4 regions of the Oceanobacillus locisalsi genome follow, and region 2 is predicted to be linked to each of the others. Evidence: riboswitches for the same ligand, from Rfam matches in the RefSeq annotation. Region 2 holds a riboswitch; each other region holds the start of a gene.

Region 1 (4,609 bases), on a different contig from region 2:
TTCGCCGGAGTAATCGGGGTGATTTTGGCATTGTTTATTGCGAAATCCATTACCGTCCTTAGTTTAGGTGATGATTTATCTACCGGACTGGGACAGAATAATACACTGATTAAAATTACTGGCATCGTTGTTGTTTTAATATTAACTGGTGCTGCTGTTTCTGTTGCCGGTGCTGTCGGATTTGTGGGACTGATTATTCCGCATATAACCCGGTTTATTGTCGGAACAGATTATCGTTGGATTATACCGACTTCTGCAGTGCTTGGAGCCTTATTATTAGTGAATGCAGATCTTATTGCGCGGCTGATTAATGCCCCATTTGAAACACCTGTGGGCTCTATTACATCCATTATCGGAGTGCCATTTTTCCTCTATTTAGCCAGAGGCAGCGGGGGTGATAAAAAATGAACACGGTAGAGAAGCAAAAGCGGCTTCGGTTTTGGATAATTATTGGCATCCTTATTATCGGAATGATTATAATTTCCTTTGTCAGTTTAAATTTAGGAGCTATTTCTATTTCCCCGAAAGAAGTAATACAAACACTGATGGGACAGGGGTCAGACAGGCAGGAACTGGTATTGTTCAACTTTCGGATGCCTGGAATTATTTTGGCTCTATTAATTGGAACAGGTCTGGCTGTTTCTGGAACGATTCTGCAGGGAATCACGCAGAATGGACTTGCAGATCCGGGAATTTTAGGTATTAATTCAGGTGCAGGTTTTGCGATTGTTTTATTCCTTTATTTCTTTCAGGGAACGATTCCGGCAGACAGCGCATTAAACAACTATATGCTTCCTTTTGTTGCTTTAATAGGAGCATTTACGGCGGCTGTTTTGATTTATACCATTGCCTGGAAAAGAGGCGTAACACCAATTCGTCTTGTTTTGGTCGGAATTGGAGTGAATGCAGCATTTAGTGCGCTTATGACAATTTTACAACTGCGAATGGATCCGCAAAATTATCGACAGGTAACCATTTGGTTATCAGGAGAGATTTGGAATGAAAGCTGGAATTTTGTTTTTGCTTTATTGCCATGGATGCTGATACTGATTCCAATTGCGATTCAAAAAGCAAGAAGCTTAAACGTCTTCCATTTAGGAGATGATGTTGCTTCCGGTCTGGGGACATATGTAGAAAAAGAGCGGGGGCTCTTGTTATTAATTGCTGTTGCATTAGCTGGTGCTTCTGTAGCGGCAGGGGGAGCGATTGCCTTCTTAGGATTGGTTGTTCCACATATTGTCCGTAAACTGGTCGGCCCGCTGCATCATTATGTGATTCCGATATCTGCTTTGCTGGGAGCGTTTATTCTAGTAACTGCAGATATGGTTGGAAGTAATATTCTAGCGCCGACAACGATACCGGTAGGGATTGTTGTTTCCATTGTGAGCGCACCTTATTTTGTTTATCTGTTGATGAAAACCAATTAATAATAGAAAGGAGCTCGGAGAATGATGAATGAGGAAATATATGATGTCACGATTATCGGCGGAGGTCCAGCCGGGTTATTTGCTGCTTTCTATAGTGGCATGCGGGAGATGAAGACAAAGATTATTGAATACCTTCCTTATCTTGGCGGGAAAGTACCTTACTTTTATCCAGAGAAAGTGATTCGTGATATTGGAGGAATTGCACAAGCTACCGGGGAAGAAGTAACGGATCAGCTCGTGGAACAAGCGATGACATTTGATCCGGAAGTGGTTTTAGGCGAACAGGTTGTAGATATGGAGCGAATGGATAATGGCCATTTTCAGCTCCTGAGCAGCAACGGCAATATCCATTATTCGAAAACAGTTATACTGGCAACCGGTTTTGGAACATTGCATTCCGTAAAGCTGGATCATCCGGAAGCAGTCTATTATGAAGAGAAGAGTTTGCATTATACAGTCAGAAAGCTGGCGGATTATTATGACCAGCATGTGCTTATTTCCGGCGGGGGCAACAGTGCGGTGGATTGGGCGCTGGAGCTTGAAAATATAGCCAAAAGTGTTACGCTCATTCATCGCCGCAATCAGTTTAAAGGATTGGAAAGCAGTGTGACCAAGTTAAAAAACTCCGAAGTCAATGTCATGACGCCTTATGAAATAAAAGCATTGTATGGAACGGATGGACAGGTCGAAAAGGTAGTACTTTCTCACTTAGAGGATGAAACAAAGGAGCAAGCGCTAGAGATCGACCGATTAGTTGTTAACCATGGATTTCAAATCAATCTGGAACCGATCACCTCGTGGGGGTTGGAAATGATAGATGGTATGATTGCCGTTGATTCCAGTATGCAAACATCTGTGGAAGGTGTTTTTGCTATTGGGGATATTGCCCATTACCCAGATAAGCTTGGGTTAATTGCCGGGGCTTTTAATGAAGGACCAATTGCTGCTAATCATGCGAAAAAAATTGCTGATCCGGAAGACCCTGTGCAGCATTTATTCTCTACGAATTATGCTGGATTTACCGACGAAGAATAGCTTAGGACGCATAGTAGTTGAAAAGGGGAATAAGCAGGAAACTTCTCTTGCTTTCATATATTGACAAAACAGGCAAGCGCCTATACAATTTCCACATTGAAGTAACTTTAAAATCTTATCATATATACTTATCCAGAGCGACTGAGGGACAGGCCCAATGACGTCCGGCAACCTCTTTATGAAAAGAAAAGGTGCCAATTCCTGCAAAATAAGACATGTTTATTTTGGGAGATAAGGCGAATGTAAAAACAGCCTTTTTCTTGTGGAAGAGGCTGTTTTTAATAGGTTTATAACATAAGATTTTTACATAGCAAGGAGGAGAGATTTCTGAAAAGCGTTAGAAATAACGGATATACTTATTTAAAAGCAAGAGGAGCGTAAATATGAAGAAGAATCACGATAAAGAAAAGAAAAAACTATTGGATCGCATTCCGCATCCGCTGGCGTTGTTGTTTTTTATTGTTGTTGCAGCGGCTGTTTTGACCTATATAATACCATCCGGCTCTTATGAAAGAGAGACGATAGACGGGACTACTCGAACGGTTCCTGATTCATTTCAATACATAGAGAACAACCCGGTCGGTATCATGGACTTATTTACGGCAATCCCTGAAGGATTCCGGGAAATGGCTGATATCGTCTTTATTACTTTTGCCGCAGCTATGATGTTCGGGCTTTTGGAAAGGACGGGGATGCTTGAAAATACAGTCGGTACACTGGTTCGCAAAGTCGGATTAAAACGACGTTTCCTTATTGTTGCGATTATGACATTTGTCTATGGATTTTTTGGGATGTTTGTCGGGCTTGAAAATAATATTGCCCTTATTCCAATCGCTGTTTTATTAAGTGTTTCCATAGGCGGTGATGCTGTACTTGGTGCGGGTATTGGAATAGGAGGAGTACTTGTCGGATTTGGTCTCTCTCCATTCAATCCTTATACGCTGGGGGTAGGACATCGAATAGCAGAAATGCCGCTATATTCAGGATGGTTTTTAAGAAGTATTTTGGTGGTTATCGTTTTATCTTTATTAGCCTATTATAATATTCGATATTTTAAAAAGATATTACAAGACCAGAAACATAGTTTGGCATATGGTATTGATACACAGGATATGAAATTGAGCCAGCCGCTTGAATCCTATCGGATGCGCAAAAAAGATATTGCGATGCTACTTGTGGTGATTGCAGGATTTGTGGTCATGCTGACAGGAATATTTATGAATGACTGGTATATTAATGAAGTTGCAGCGATATTTCTTATGATCGGTATTGCCTGCGGGATTATTGCAGGTATGAATGCCAATCAAATTGCGGAAGCTTTTTCAAAAGCACTTGAACCCAGCGCATTAGCAGCTATTTTGATCGGTGTTGCCATGGCGACTCAAGTGGTCATGAACCAAGGCAATATCAGTGATACGATTGCTCATGGGCTTGTTTCTGTGATGGAAGGTTTACCAACAACGCTGGCTGCCGTATTCATGACTATTTCCCAGTCGATTATTAATATTTTTATTCCAAGCGGCAGCGGCCAGGCATTAGTTACATTGCCAATTATGATTCCTGTTGGGGACATGTTAGACATTACACGGCAAACGACTATCTTGGCATTCCAAATCGGCGATGGTATTACCAATATATTTTCACCGACCTTAGGCGGTTTAATGGCGATGCTCGGTTTGTGTAAGGTGCCTTATGGCAGGTGGATTCGTTATATTTTTCCGTTTGTCATGATGGCTCTTGTTGTGTCTTGGATTGCTTTGGTGATCAGTCATTTAATTGGCTGGGGCGGATCGATTTAAGCGGATTTTAATGGTATATAATCAAAGTTTATTAAGATGATGGAACTTCCTTATAATCAGAAGTTGGCAGAGACTTGTCATTTCCTGATTATAAGGATTTTTTTATAAAGTGAAACTTCAATCAGTGGGGGTTTTCTTTTTATCCCCCACTGATTGTTAGTTGAACGAATCGGGCCGTTACTGGCTGTTGAATCTCCCACTTAGAAATAAAATTTTCACTCATTTCTTGAAGTGGGAGTCTTACAGCCAGTTACACTGCGATAAATATTTTTGAAAAAGTTCGAGAAACTTCTCCCGGTCTTCTTCGGTTAATGCTTTTGGGCCTTTGGTGTGTTTTCCGCTCCGTCG
Region 2 (4,609 bases):
ATATCCGCTTCTTCCAGGGCATCCGTAATTTCTGGTTCTTCTTCCAGTCTTTTTAACAGTTGATCAGAACGGTTTCCACGTTTGCCAAAGTTCGTAAAATGGATATCCGTATCAAACGCTTGGAGTGTTCTGTCTAATATACCTACATAGCCGCCCTGGTTAGTACTATCTCCTACACCTTGCGTAAGTGAATCTCCTAGTGTAACGATTTCCACATCTTCATCGGAAGCAAAATCAAATGTATTCTCCAAGTCTTCATCAACAGCTATAGGGCCGCTTTCCTGTTCAGCGTTATTCCCCATAACTTCTTCACTCTCGTCTTCTGTTTCTTCTTCATCGTCGGTTTCTTCAGGCGTAATTTGTTCTCTCAGCGCATCTTCTCTTTCCCGTTGTTCTGAGTTTAATTGGAAATAAGGGAGCTGTAAAATAGCAATAACTGCAATTATAACAACAAGAAGGGAGCTAATAAGAATAAGCCATTTCTTTTTTGTCATCTTCATTATCACACCTACGTGTTCTTTTCTTCTAGTTTATGTGGAAACCAGTAAAATTACCTATGAATTTGAAAGGAAATTAAATTTCTATATAAGTTGAAGTAAAGATTTTGCCTTCTGGCATTCGCTCCGGAAAAACACTACGCTTTCCATGGGGACGGCTTCAGCTAACTTGAAAAGAAACCCGCTTTTCAAGTGGATCTTCAGCCCGCCCTGTTCCCATAGGAGTCTCCGTGTTTTTCCTCCGCTGATTACAGCATATAACAACATAATTAATGAATGATAACGTTAGAAAAATTAAAAAGATAGATTTAATAATTCAACTTATATAACTGTATATTTATATTCCTATTTTAATCAAGGATAATAAATAATAAACAAGTGAAATGAAAAACGTCTTCTAAATTTTATACTAGAAGACGTCACTGAGTTTTTATTATAACATAAAGTAAAACGTTATTCAGTGGTGGAGTTCTATCCTTTCGCTGAATGTTTGTTGAACGAATCAGACCAGTTACATTGCGATAAATATACCCATCTTTTTTCCATATGGTGTTCGATAGAAAAAAGATGGGTAGGATAACTTTTTATAATTAGCGTCCGGAACTGCGTAATGCTAAAGCGAGTTCTGTCGGATGCACGTTGGAAAGAATAAATATTTCAGATGTGACATCAGGATTTGATTTGGTAAATAAGATGGTTCCCTTATAATCTGCATTTTCTTCTGGTGCCGGTTTTCCTTCCTGCAGCCAAATCGCATCAGCGTGAGTCAGGAGTTCTGTTGTCACCTCATCTATATTTGCTGCCGGGATAACCTCATAGCCTAATTTATACAGAGGAACAATTTCTTCATCTGCAATACCGACTGTAATAATCCGCTTTTTACGAACACCTTCACTGCGGTCAAATGGAGATTGCAATAAATTTTGCACCGCTATTTCTTCAGCAGATTGCTGATTGCCCAATGATTTTCCTGTCGCTTTACCAATGGCTTGATCCAAGTCAGCTACAATATCATCGAATGCTTCCAGACCGACTGATAAACGGACCAACTCTTCCGGCGTGCCGCTTTTTGCTAACTCTTCGGCTGTTAGCTGCTGGTGTGTCGTAGAAGCTGGGTTGATAATCAGTGATTTTGCATCCCCGACATTGGCAACATGAGACCAGAGTTCTGCATTATCAATTAAAGCACGGCCTGCATCACGGCCGCCTTCAATACCGAACGTAATAACGGAGCCAAAGCCGCCTTTTAAATATTTCTTAGCAAGCTGGTGGGATGGATGGGACTCTAACCCCGGGTAGTTAATCCATTCTACTGCAGGGTGATTTTCCAGATAAGCGGCCAGTTTTTCCGCATTTTCATTATGCCGCTTGATTCGCAGATGCAATGTTTCCAATCCTTGCAGTAATAAAAAGGCGCTTTGCGGACTGAGTGCAGGACCAATATCACGTAATAACTGAACACGCAATTTCGTAATAAAAGCAGCTGCACCCAAATCCGCATATTTTAATCCATTGTAGCTCTCGTCCGGTTCGATAAAGTCAGGGAATTTCTCATTGTTCCAGTCAAATCTTCCGCTGTCTACAACAATGCCGCCAATCGTTGTACCATGCCCGCCGATCCATTTTGTGGCAGAGTGAACGACAATATCTGCACCCCAAGTCAGCGGTTTGGCAACATAAGGAGCAAACGTATTATCTATAATTAAAGGAATGCCATGATTGTGTGCAATATCAGCTACTGTTTCGACATCAAAAATATACAGGCTCGGATTGGTGATGATTTCACCAAAGATAGCTTTGGTTTTATCCGTAATCGCAGCTTCAATGGCTTTTGGATCGGTACCGTCTACGAATTTTACATCGATTCCATATCGAGGAAGCGTGTTGGCAAATAAATTATACGTTCCGCCGTACAGATTGCTGTCTGTAATAATTTCGTCTCCAGCGCGTGTAATATTTAAGATGGTCATCGTAATGGCAGCCATTCCCGAGGATACGCCTAAAGCACCGACACCGTCTTCTAATTGCGCTATCCGCTGCTCCAGCACATCTACCGTCGGATTCATAATACGGGTATAAATGTTTCCCGGTTCAGATAATCCGAATAGATTTTGCGCATGCTCTGTGTCACGGAATACATAAGAAGTCGTTTGATAGATAGGTACTGCACGAGCTCCGGTAGCAGGATCCGGAACTTGTCCTCCATGTAATAAAATCGTTTCGTCCTGCTGTACTCGGTTATTTGACATTGTATTTCCTCCCTTTTTTTGAACACACTTTTCAACAAAAATGAGCTCCCTTCTAAAATGAAGAGAGCTCTTATAAATAACTTTGAACTCTCTCTTATCTTTCAGACGATGTATCTGTAGGATGTAGCACCTGATACTTCAAGTTGCCGGGCTTCCCAGGGCCTAGTCCCTCCACCGCTCTTCATAAGAGATTCTGCTAAATATTTTGAAATTACTAGCGAGTATATAGTTTTGCAGATTAAAAGTCAAGTATTTTACTAGGGATTCAAAAAGGAAGATTCCTTGTTGGAGAAACCTTCCTTTTCTGCTGCCTGCTTCATAGAAGCTATGCAGTTATCTTCTTCTTTTCTTTTTTTCGCGGTGTATCCCGATAAATACTTACCATATAGATAACAAGGGCAAACCAAATCAGTGCAAAGGTAATCATATGGTGCACCGTAAATGTCTCATTATATAAGAACACGCCTAAGAAGAACATAATCGTCGGGGCGACATATTGCAAAAAGCCGACCATTGCCAATGGAATGCGTTTGGCACCTGCAGCAAATAGCAGTAAAGGTACTGCGGTAACGACACCAGCCCCGATGAGTAAAAGGTTATCCGGCGCAAAGAAAGGTGAAAAAGTAAATGATCCTTCCAACGGGATAAAGATTAAATATAGCAAAGCGATTGGTGCAACGACGAGTGTTTCAATTGTCAATCCGTACATAGCATGCAGGTTGACCGTCTTTTTAATCAGCCCGTAAAAACCAAAAGTGAGCGCTAATAACAGCGAAATCCAAGGGAACACACCGTAACTCAGTGTTAAATAAAGTACCCCGATTCCTGCAAGGATGAACGATAAGACTTGTCCCTTTGTTGTCTTTTCTTTCAATACAAAAACCGCTAATAAAATGCTGATTAAAGGGTTGATATAATAGCCTAAGCTAGCTTGCAGCACATGTCCATGCTGTACCGAAAAAATAAATAGAAACCAATTGATAGATATTACAATAGAAGCTGTCACAATAGCGATGGTTTTCTTTTTATCTTTTTTCAGCTCCTGGACAGTTTCCATCAGATGACGCCAATTACCTGTCACCAACACTAAGAAAACCATAAACACTAAACTCCAGACAATCCGGTGGGCAAGCACCTCACCAGCTGGAACGTGTTCAAGAAACTTCCAATAAATCGGGAAGATTCCCCATAATAAATAAGCAAGAAAGGTGATAACCGCTCCTTGTTTTAAAGATTTATCCTCCATGATACATTCCTGCCTTCTGAAAATAATGAAACGAAAATTAGGTTCAACACCAAAATCAACTATTGGAATATAAGATTAAATATGGTATGTACATCTAGCTAGCGTAGTGTTTTTCAGAGCGGTCACTAACGCATATAACGACATTTAGTTTATCAATCCTTTATTTTAGTGAAGAGTCTAAAATCAATACTAAAACTTTATAAGAAAGGAAGCAATGATTTTCGAAATAAATTAAAACAAATTTCTGAAACGGAAACATTCCCAACAGCGCAAGAATACTTTATCATAAAGGGAGAGGCACATCAGCATGTATCATCTTTATCAAGGATGGGAGAGAATATAAATGGGGAAACAGTTTAAACATATGGAAACGGCAATGATTCATGAAGGATATGATTCAAAAGCGCTTCTGGGCAGTTTGACGCCGCCGCTTTTTCAAACATCTACATTCACTTTTGATACCGCAGAACAAGGCGCAGCCCGCTTTGCAGGAGAAGAAGAGGGGCATGTCTATACCCGTGTCAGCAATCCAACCGTACAAATTCTGGAGCAAAAACTGGCAGCACTGGAAAAGGCGGAAAAAGGATTAGCTTTTGCTTCGGGGATGGCTGCAATAT
Region 3 (4,609 bases), on a different contig from region 2:
TTAGTAAACTCCATACCCATATCGCTCTGGTTTATGTACTATTTAGCGGAGTTATCGTATTTATGAGTGCGCTGGATTCTTTAGAAGCTGCATTTGCTACCGAAGTTCTTTCGTTATCTGAAAGTACTTATGGCTTTTTGGTAAGTATAGCAGGAATGGGAATGATTGCCGGAGCATTGATTAATGCTTTATTTACAAAATATTTAAAGCTGAATATTCTCATTGGTTTTGGAGCTATGTCTACGTCGATAGGCTATGTCATATTTGCCTTTTCGAGTAATTTTATATTGGCAGCTATTGGAGTCTTTTTATTGACATTCGCTTTGGCATTCGCAAATACAGGATTTTTAACTTTTTATCAAAATAATATACCTGTAGAGATGATGGGGAGGTTTTCAAGTGTTTTTAGTCTGGTAGAGGCTTTTTTCATTATCCTATTTACTGCTTCGATTGGGTTGTTTGCGGAACTATTTGAGATTCGGCAAACGTATATTCTAGGTTCCATGGTGTTTTTAATCCTAGGAGTAATCATTAATATGATTGTACTGAATAAATCGAAAAGGAATTACTATCAAGAAGAGATTGGTTAGAGAGACTTCATTTGTATTTTAAGGCAAGATTAGCAGCTGTTGCACAATCAATTATCTGATTCTGTAACAGCTTTCCACGGTTAGTGCTTTATTTTAGTTCATATAATAAATCAGATTATCAGTCCATTCGTCTGATTCATTTTTCTCGTACATTCATGATAAAACACACAAGTTCTGCTAAACAAAGACTTTTACCGATTGATTAGTGTTCTTTATTTATTTTTACCGTTAACTCTTTTATATACGAAATAGGAGTGAATAACCCCTATAACTGCAATTAATAGCCCTAATGATACTGTGAAGATAAAGCTATAAGATGTTAAAGGTGAAAAGATTAAAGAAATTGTATTAGAAACGACAGAGGGAGCAAAACATTGAAGAAGATTTTATAAGAAAAAAAGATATCGCTTTATTGGATGATGAATAGAATCAAGCAAATTACAGGGATATAATTATAATATAATAAACTCAACTAAGTTTATAGAAATACCACTAATTAAGGAGTGTTATAGTTGTCAATTAAAGGAATTAACCATTTATTATTTTCAGTTTCAGATTTGGAAAAATCGATTCATTTTTATCAAAGCGTATTTGATGCTAAATTGCTAGTTAAAGGGAAGAGTACCGCTTATTTCGATTTAAATGGAATGTGGCTGGCACTTAATTTAGAGAAAGATATCCCGCGTAATGAAATAAGTCAGTCATACACGCACATTGCTTTTTCAATTGAAGAAGATGATTTTGATAAAATGTATAACAAATTAGAAAAATTGGATGTAAACATCTTAACTGGTCGTCCCAGGGATAAAAAAGATAAAAACTCTATTTATTTTACAGATCCTGATGGTCATAAATTTGAATTCCACACGGGTACTCTGCAAGATAGAATAAATTATTATAAGCAGGATAAACCACACATGCATTTTTATGTTTAACAAGCTTAAGCGGTATTGTAGTCAAACGTTGCTAATAGAAATATGTTAATATTTAATAAAACATTAACGATAGCAACAGTCTTTTCATCATTTGTTGTACTATCTAAACGTTATTAAAATGATTAAGGGAGAGTATATAGACATGAAGAAAGAACATGACCTTGTATTTCGAGAAGTCCAACTGCCACGGCGAATTTGGATATGGCTGTCGCTCTTATTATGTGCCAGAGCAGCTGTTAAAGGGTTTGGTTTATGTTATACTATTGAACAGCATTAGTCGAAACGATTACAATTTAAAGGCAGGAGGGATATATATTTGGGTGTGAAAAAGAAATTATTAAATAAATCAAATGTTTTAAAAGAACAATTAGATAAAAAGAGGCCTTTACCAAATGAAGTGGTAAAAGATATGAAAGAGGATTTTTATATTAAAAATACGTACCATTCCAATGCAATCGAAGGAAATACGTTGACCCTGTATGAAACAAAGGCAGTTTTAGAAGATGGTATCACTATTCAAGGCAAATCTTTTCGTGAACATGCTGAAGCGAATAATCATAAAGAAGCTATTACGTACGTAGAGGAATTAATAAATGTTGAGAGTCCGTTAAACCAACGTATCATAAAAGATATTCACGCCATTGTAATGCAAGGCATAGATCGATCAATTGCTGGCAAATATAGAAATACTGCTGCTTTGATAACCGGTGCTAATCATACACCTCCATCTCATGAAAAAATTCAAGATGAGATGGATGACTTGGTGGATTGGTGTGAAAATGTTAATGATTTACATCCCGTGGAAAAAGCTAGCCTGCTACATGCCAAATTTGTAAATGTTCATCCTTTTTCTGATGGGAATGGAAGAACTTCCAGATTATTGATGAATTTTGAGTTGATGAAGTTTGGATTTCCTCCAATTACAATTGAAAAAGATGATAGGTTTAGGTATTATGAGGTGCTTGATATTTCTGGGACAAAAGGAGATTATGAGCCTTTTATATTGTTTATAGCTGAACGAGCGGTGAATACTTTAGAGAATCATGTGGATTTTTTAAAGGACTTATGAAATGGAAAAGAATAGGGTATATAAAATAAGCATTCTAAAGGTTTTTACTGAAATAAAAGAATATATCAATTGATTCATGTTATTTTTTACAAAATGTTGATGAAAATATATTACAGCAAATTGCCTAAATTTTAGTAATTTCCTTGACGAATGCATCGCTTCCATGTAGAGTAATTAATAATTATTCGTATAATTCCATATATTCTTATCCAGAAAGGCGGAGGGACTGGCCCGTTGAAGCCTTAGCAGCAGACGCTGATTTGTACTGTGCTAATTCCAGGAGCATTTTTGCTTGAAGATAAGAAGAGTTCTTAATCATAGTTAACCTCTTCTTTTTTTAGAAGGGGTTTTTAAATTGGATTATAGAATGAAAGCAGTAGATAAAGAGGAAGGGGTATTTTGATGACAACAGCAGCAGAAACAAAACATACACGTGCTCCATTCAGAGCAGACCATGTAGGGAGTTTTCTCCGTCCAAAGCGTTTGAAAGATGCGCGTACGCAAAAGGCAAAGGGAGAGATTAGTCAGGAACAATTGCGTCAAATTGAGGATGAGGAAATTACGAAACTGGTAGAACAGCAAAAAGAAGCCGGACTTCAATCAGTGACAGATGGCGAGTTTCGCCGTGCCTGGTGGCATTTTGATTTTCTGGAAGGCTTAGATGGCGTGGAAGGTTATACCGCAGAACAAGGTCTGCAGTTCACTGGAGTGGAGACCAAAAAACGAGGTATTAAGGTGACTGGTAAAATCGGTTTCAGCGATCACTATATGATTGAGCATTATAAATTTTTACATGGTATTGCTGGAGATGCAGTTGCCAAATTTGCGATTCCAAGTCCGAATATGCTCTTTTTCCGGGCGGATTTCGAAGACGGAGTCTATGAAAATGATGAAGCGATTATTGATGATTTGGTCACTGCTTATCAAGGGGTGATTCAGGCGTTATATGATGAAGGATGCCGCTACTTACAGCTGGACGACACTTCTTGGGCCACTTTTTTCTCAGAGGAAGGCAGAAATTCTCTGATTGAAAAAGGAAGAGATCCGGAGAAAACAGCTGAATTAAGTGCAAGGGCAATCAATGAATCCATCGCTAAAAGACCGGATGATATGCTGGTGACGATGCATATTTGCCGAGGTAATTTCCAATCTACCTATATGTCGAGTGGCGGTTACGAAGCGGTTTCTGAAACGATTTTTGGCAGTCTGCAGGTGGATGGGCTTTTCCTGGAGTTTGATGATGATCGTTCGGGCGGATTTGAACCGTTACGTCATGTAAACCGTGATGATTTATATATTGTACTGGGTCTGATTACGTCTAAATTCAGCGAACTGGAAGATCCGGAAGCTGTGAAAGCAAGGATAGCAGAAGCTGCGGACTATGTACCGTTGAACCAGCTTTGTCTGAGTCCTCAATGCGGCTTTGCTTCCACAGAGGAAGGGAATTTATTGACTGAGGAGCAGCAATGGGAAAAAATCCGGCATGTTGTTCGGATTGCTGAGGATGTTTGGAAATAAGTTTTAGAAAGAAAAGGAGATTGGGAGAGGAGTTCTTCTCCTGTCTCCTTTTTTACATGGATTGATTCTCACATTGTTAAATCATTGGTTATCCTGTATTTATTGAATAAACCGTGTTATTTTAGCATGTATAATGTTACAAGTATTATTATGTTTTTGAATGTAAATACTTTTGCGTTAATAAACCAGTATTAAAAACCGAAGCCAGCGTAATGAATAAAAATAAATTTACAATTAAATCATTGAATCGATAAGCAAAATTGAAATGCAAATAAGTGTTTATGATGAACAGCAATGAAGCGAATGACGAAAGAATCAACTGGATTCTTAAAGACTTAAACATATAAATTAAACCTCCTTCTGCTGGTAACTTAATTTATATAAGGCTAACATATTGATGAAAAAAATATAAAGTCCCAAAATGCAAATAAAGAAAGAAATAGAGATAATTTTTTGATATATTAGTAAATAACATATAAGAATATATACCTTTATAT
Region 4 (4,609 bases), on a different contig from region 2:
AGCATCTTCCAGCGGATTTAATCCTGCTTCAATCGCATAGTTTGTATTAATAACAACCAATGCATCTTCTTCACTTTCATAATTCTCCGGCAAGAACGCTGGGTCCACATCTGGATGGAAAGATAAATTTAATGGATTTTCCACGATATCATCTATTGTAGCTGATGACTTTTCAACGTCCTCATCTAACGTAATCAATCCATTATTTTCAAATAACGTTAAAATCCTTCCTTGATCTGTAATGGAATTACTCAACACAACTTCTGTTCCCTCTGGAATATCATCAATGCTTTCAACATTTTGGGAGTAAATGCCAATTGGCTCCACATGAACATTACCAATAGATTCAATTTCGTATCCGGTATCTTCTACTGCTTGGTCAAGATACGGCTGGTGTTGAAAGAAATTTGCGTCCAATGTGCCATTCTCTAAATCATCATTCGGTAAAATATAATCCTGATACGTATCAATGTTTAAAGTGATACCTTCCTCTTCCAGGATAGGCTGTGCCTCCTCAAGAATCTCCGCATGCGGAACACTGGAAGCCCCTACTGTAATTTCCGATTCAGAAGCATCATCATCGCCTCCGCATGCAGCTAATAGAAGGATAAGACCAGCCGCAATCAAAAACATTAACTTCTTCATTTTGTACGCCCCTTTTTCTTTTTTATTATGTGAATCAAGTCAAACTTGAATACCATCTTTATCCCATTTAACGTTTATCCAATTTCCTTGTAATAGCATCCCCAATAAATTGGAAAATGAATACAATCACGACAATAATCACTGTACATACAAATACAACGTCCCAGCTTCTGCGCTGGAATCCGAAATAAAAAGCATAGTTTCCTAAACCGCCGGCACCAATGGCTCCTGCCATAGCTGTATAGCCGATTAACGCAATTGCTGTAACTGTCAGTCCGGATACGAGTGCAGGTTTGGATTCGGGAAGCAGTACTTTAAAGATAATGGTGCTTGCTTTTGCGCCCATTGCTTTGGCAGCTTCCACCACTCCTTTATCCACTTCCTTCAAAGCAATTTCAACCAGCCTTGCATAGAACGGAGCACTGCCCAAAATTAACGCCGGCAAAGCAGCAGTCGGTCCGCGTATGGTCCCTACCAATAAATCAGTAAACGGGAACAATAGCAGGATTAAAATAATGAAAGGAATGGCTCTGAAAATATTAACAAATGCAGCTACGATGGCATTAACCGGCTTATTAGCCCAAAAATTCCCTTTTGATGTTAGAAACAATAATAATCCCAAAAGCAGTCCGAGCAAGGTTGTCCCAACCATTGCAACAGCAGTCATATATATTGTTTCCTGTGATGCTTCAATTAAATCTTCCGCTACCAAGTTCGGAAATAATTCCTCAAGCATGCTGAATTACCTCCACTTCTATAACATCTTGTTCTTTCAGATATTGCATCGCCTCATCTTGTTGGGGCCCTAGCAGTTGAACGATTAACGTTCCATAGCTTCCGCCCTGTGTTTGCGTGATCTTTCCTTGCAAGATGTTCACATGGATATCAAACTGCTTTACAAGTTGGCTGATGATGGTCTGATTCGCACTTTCCCCCAAAAATTGGATGCGTAATAAGATACCTTCCTGGAATTTTTCTTTCAACTCTGTTACGTCTTCCTCTTCTTCATTTGAACCAGTCAGCTGTTCCACAAAGTTTTGTGTAACCTGCTGTTGCGGCTTGGTAAATACGTCGATAACATTTCCTTCTTCGACCACTTTGCCATGTTCCATCACAGCAACCCGGTTACATATTTTACGAATAACATGCATTTCGTGTGTAATTAGAATAATCGTTAATCCTAATTTTTCATTGATATCTTGCAACAAGCGCAGGATTTGGTTCGTTGTTTCCGGATCCAATGCAGAAGTCGCCTCGTCACAAAGTAAGACTCTAGGAGAGTTCGCCAGCGCTCTGGCAATACCGACCCGTTGTTTCTGCCCGCCGCTTAACTGGGCAGGATAAGCGTCCTCTCTTCCTGCCAAACCGACTAATTCAATCAATTCCAATACACGTTTTTCACGTTCCTGTTTCTCCACTCCAGAAATTTCAAGCGGAAAGGCGATGTTTTCTGCAACGGTACGGGACCATAGCAGGTTAAAATGCTGGAAGACCATGCCAATATCCTGTCTGGCAATTCGTAAATCCGATTTGGATAAAGAGGTAATCACCTTATCGCCGATTTTCACGGTTCCTTCTGATGGTTCTTCCAGTCTGTTGATTAAGCGGACAAAAGTACTTTTCCCTGCACCGCTGTAACCGACCACGCCATAAATATCTCCATCTTCCACGTGAAGATTTAAATTATCTACGGCGACAACATCTTTATTGTTTAAAGAAAATACTTTCTTCAGCCCTTCAATGGATATCACTTTTTTCACTCCTATATGTAAACAATCCTGTTTATCATGTATTCTTGTTTGTTATTTATCGCAGTGTAACTGGCTATAAGACTCCCGCTTCAAGAAATGAATGAAAACTATATTTCTAAGCGGGAGTTCCAACAGCCAGTAACAGCCCGATTCGTTCAACTAACTTTCAGCAGGGGGTGAATCCCCAGTTGAAAAAAGTTTCACTTTATACAAATCAATGAAAAAACGCCTTTCTGCAAGAGAACAGAAAGACGCTTAAATATACGTTGTATCGTCTGTTGTTCTCTTATCTGTACAAATGCTCGCAGGAGTTGGCACCTTTCCAATGATTGAAGGTTGCCGCGGTTTCTACGGGCCAGTCCCTCCACCGCTCTTGATAAGAGTTTTCTTTTTTAGGATAGTGTTGCTATCGTAGCACGTCATTTGTATTTTTGTCAACTAAATCCGTAGTTGACCACTTGGAATTAAACCTATTTCTTTTTTTCACATGTTTAGTTATTTATCGCTTGGAACAATTCGGCTTTATACTTCATCAAATACTGATAAATATTTGCTGTTGAATGAAAAGTGTACACTTTCTCCACGATTTCCCCGTCTTCCATAAAAGCAAGACACGGTACGCTCTCAATTTGATGATCCTGCATAAATGCAGGATGCACCGAAGCATTCATCTCCGTAAAAATATCTTCCTGATGCAATCTTTCTACGTTTTCCAGCATGGAACGCGCAACACTACATGTCCCGCAAAATGGAGTATAAATATATAATATGAGCCGATGATGGTTCATGTTTGCTTCATTAAAATGTTTCAAGTTTATTCTCCTCGATCCTTCGTTTTCAGCAAATGCTATACGCTTTTAAAAAGGGCAGCTTTTTAAATAAAAAAGTAACCACCTTCTTCATATTCCATCTTTTTTCCGATGAATAAATTCGTTCCCATCTTAACGTGTATGCTACCATTTGGCAAGGCAATTGAGATCTATTCCAATTCGCTTTCCTGCCAGGATGCTGGCCAGCATTTTCTTGGGAGTGGCGGCAACTTCACGGAATTCGCTGCTTACATAAATATGTTCTGCATGCGGAAGTTCCCCCGCCAGCTGTTTTCGGAGTTTTATTCCGGATTCATCTTCGTCCACCAGAATAAATACTTCTGTATCATCTAAATGATAATATTCTAACAGTTCTTCAAACTTCTCTACGCCAATGGTTCCATTTGTACAAACAATGGTGATGGTATTATCGTCAAGAATTTTTTCAAGATGCTTTTTATCAGATAACCCTTCAACGATTATGACTTTATTGTAATCATCTTCCATCATCGTTTTGCACTCCTTATCGTAGCAAATAGGTTGAACATTCTCTACCATGCTTTTTATATAGTATATGAAAAGAAAAGAGCTAACTATACACGAATGTGGAAAGTCAGCTCTTTTTTCACCGTTTTTTAGAGCCTTTTTTGAAATACGCAGGAATCTGTCCTGTTATTTCCATCACTTCTAAAATAGGTGCAATATGATTATATTATCCTTCTGTAAATGCACGGTATGCTTCCGCATCTAATAATTCATCTAATTCGTTTTCGTTCCCAACTTCAACAACGACCATCCAGGCTTTTTCATGCGGCGATTCATTGACGAGCTCCGGGCTGTCTTCCAGTTCTTCATTAACTTCTACCACTTTTCCGCTTACTGGAGCATACAATTCAGACACCGTTTTAACAGACTCCACACTTCCAAATGGCTCATCCAGTTCTAAAGAATCGCCGACTTCCGGTAATTCAACAAAGACAATATCGCCAAGCTCATCTTGTGCAAATGCTGTAATCCCGATACGGACGTTACCATTTTCTTTTTTTACCCATTCGTGCTCTTTTGAATACAAGTAATCATTTGGCAAGCTCATTTCGTATCCCTCCAACCATTCTTCTTTTCCCTTCAACTATACATGGAAGCCGGCTTTATTTCTAGTGTATGTTCAAAAAGTCCGATAAATAGGACCAAGCAGTTCCAGGCGACTGGATTTTTCCGAACGGACTTCTCGCGTGTTGCGGTGACTTCTACGTTGCCCACAGGACGTGGGCGTTCTTAGTAGAAGTTCCTCTATGCTTTAAAATACGTGAGCATCGGAAAAAATCCAGTCAACGCAGAAATTCGCCGTGTCATTTTTATTGGACTTTTTAAACTTCTTCTAGCACTATTTCCAGAAAGATTCAT

The links. A riboswitch is a leader RNA that binds a small molecule or an ion and turns the genes downstream of it on or off. The one in region 2 is predicted to bind S-adenosylmethionine.
Region 1: it holds a riboswitch for S-adenosylmethionine, as region 2 does, so the genes downstream of both, ACFQ19_RS03515 (YfcC family protein) here and ACFQ19_RS01015 (O-acetylhomoserine aminocarboxypropyltransferase/cysteine synthase family protein) in region 2, are expected to answer to the same signal.
Region 3: it holds a riboswitch for S-adenosylmethionine, as region 2 does, so the genes downstream of both, ACFQ19_RS17425 (5-methyltetrahydropteroyltriglutamate--homocysteine S-methyltransferase) here and ACFQ19_RS01015 (O-acetylhomoserine aminocarboxypropyltransferase/cysteine synthase family protein) in region 2, are expected to answer to the same signal.
Region 4: it holds a riboswitch for S-adenosylmethionine, as region 2 does, so the genes downstream of both, ACFQ19_RS10325 (methionine ABC transporter ATP-binding protein) here and ACFQ19_RS01015 (O-acetylhomoserine aminocarboxypropyltransferase/cysteine synthase family protein) in region 2, are expected to answer to the same signal.

What each region holds. Positions count from the first base shown of each region.
Region 1 covers NZ_JBHTKK010000002.1:283,285-287,893, forward strand. The annotation lists gene ACFQ19_RS03500 (FecCD family ABC transporter permease) at 1-408, shown strand, start outside; gene ACFQ19_RS03505 (FecCD family ABC transporter permease) at 405-1,427, shown strand; gene ACFQ19_RS03510 (NAD(P)/FAD-dependent oxidoreductase) at 1,452-2,462, shown strand; SAM riboswitch class I at 2,588-2,700, shown strand; gene ACFQ19_RS03515 (YfcC family protein) at 2,846-4,261, shown strand; gene ACFQ19_RS03520 (YaiI/YqxD family protein) at 4,502-4,609, opposite strand, start outside.
Region 2 covers NZ_JBHTKK010000001.1:227,313-231,921, reverse strand. The annotation lists gene ACFQ19_RS01020 (SGNH/GDSL hydrolase family protein) at 1-494, opposite strand, end outside; gene ACFQ19_RS01015 (O-acetylhomoserine aminocarboxypropyltransferase/cysteine synthase family protein) at 1,088-2,746, opposite strand; SAM riboswitch class I at 2,838-2,936, opposite strand; gene rarD (EamA family transporter RarD) at 3,072-3,992, opposite strand; gene megL (methionine gamma-lyase) at 4,336-4,609, shown strand, end outside.
Region 3 covers NZ_JBHTKK010000028.1:7,153-11,761, forward strand. The annotation lists gene ACFQ19_RS17405 (MFS transporter) at 1-590, shown strand, start outside; gene fosM (FosM family fosfomycin resistance protein) at 1,103-1,525, shown strand; gene ACFQ19_RS17415 (hypothetical protein) at 1,668-1,802, shown strand; gene ACFQ19_RS17420 (Fic family protein) at 1,848-2,594, shown strand; SAM riboswitch class I at 2,797-2,899, shown strand; gene ACFQ19_RS17425 (5-methyltetrahydropteroyltriglutamate--homocysteine S-methyltransferase) at 2,997-4,112, shown strand.
Region 4 covers NZ_JBHTKK010000011.1:32,351-36,959, reverse strand. The annotation lists gene ACFQ19_RS10335 (MetQ/NlpA family ABC transporter substrate-binding protein) at 1-645, opposite strand, end outside; gene ACFQ19_RS10330 (methionine ABC transporter permease) at 713-1,381, opposite strand; gene ACFQ19_RS10325 (methionine ABC transporter ATP-binding protein) at 1,374-2,396, opposite strand; SAM riboswitch class I at 2,680-2,779, opposite strand; gene ACFQ19_RS10320 (thioredoxin family protein) at 2,888-3,208, opposite strand; gene ACFQ19_RS10315 (toprim domain-containing protein) at 3,350-3,715, opposite strand; gene gcvH (glycine cleavage system protein GcvH) at 3,918-4,298, opposite strand; gene ACFQ19_RS10305 (arsenate reductase family protein) at 4,590-4,609, opposite strand, start outside.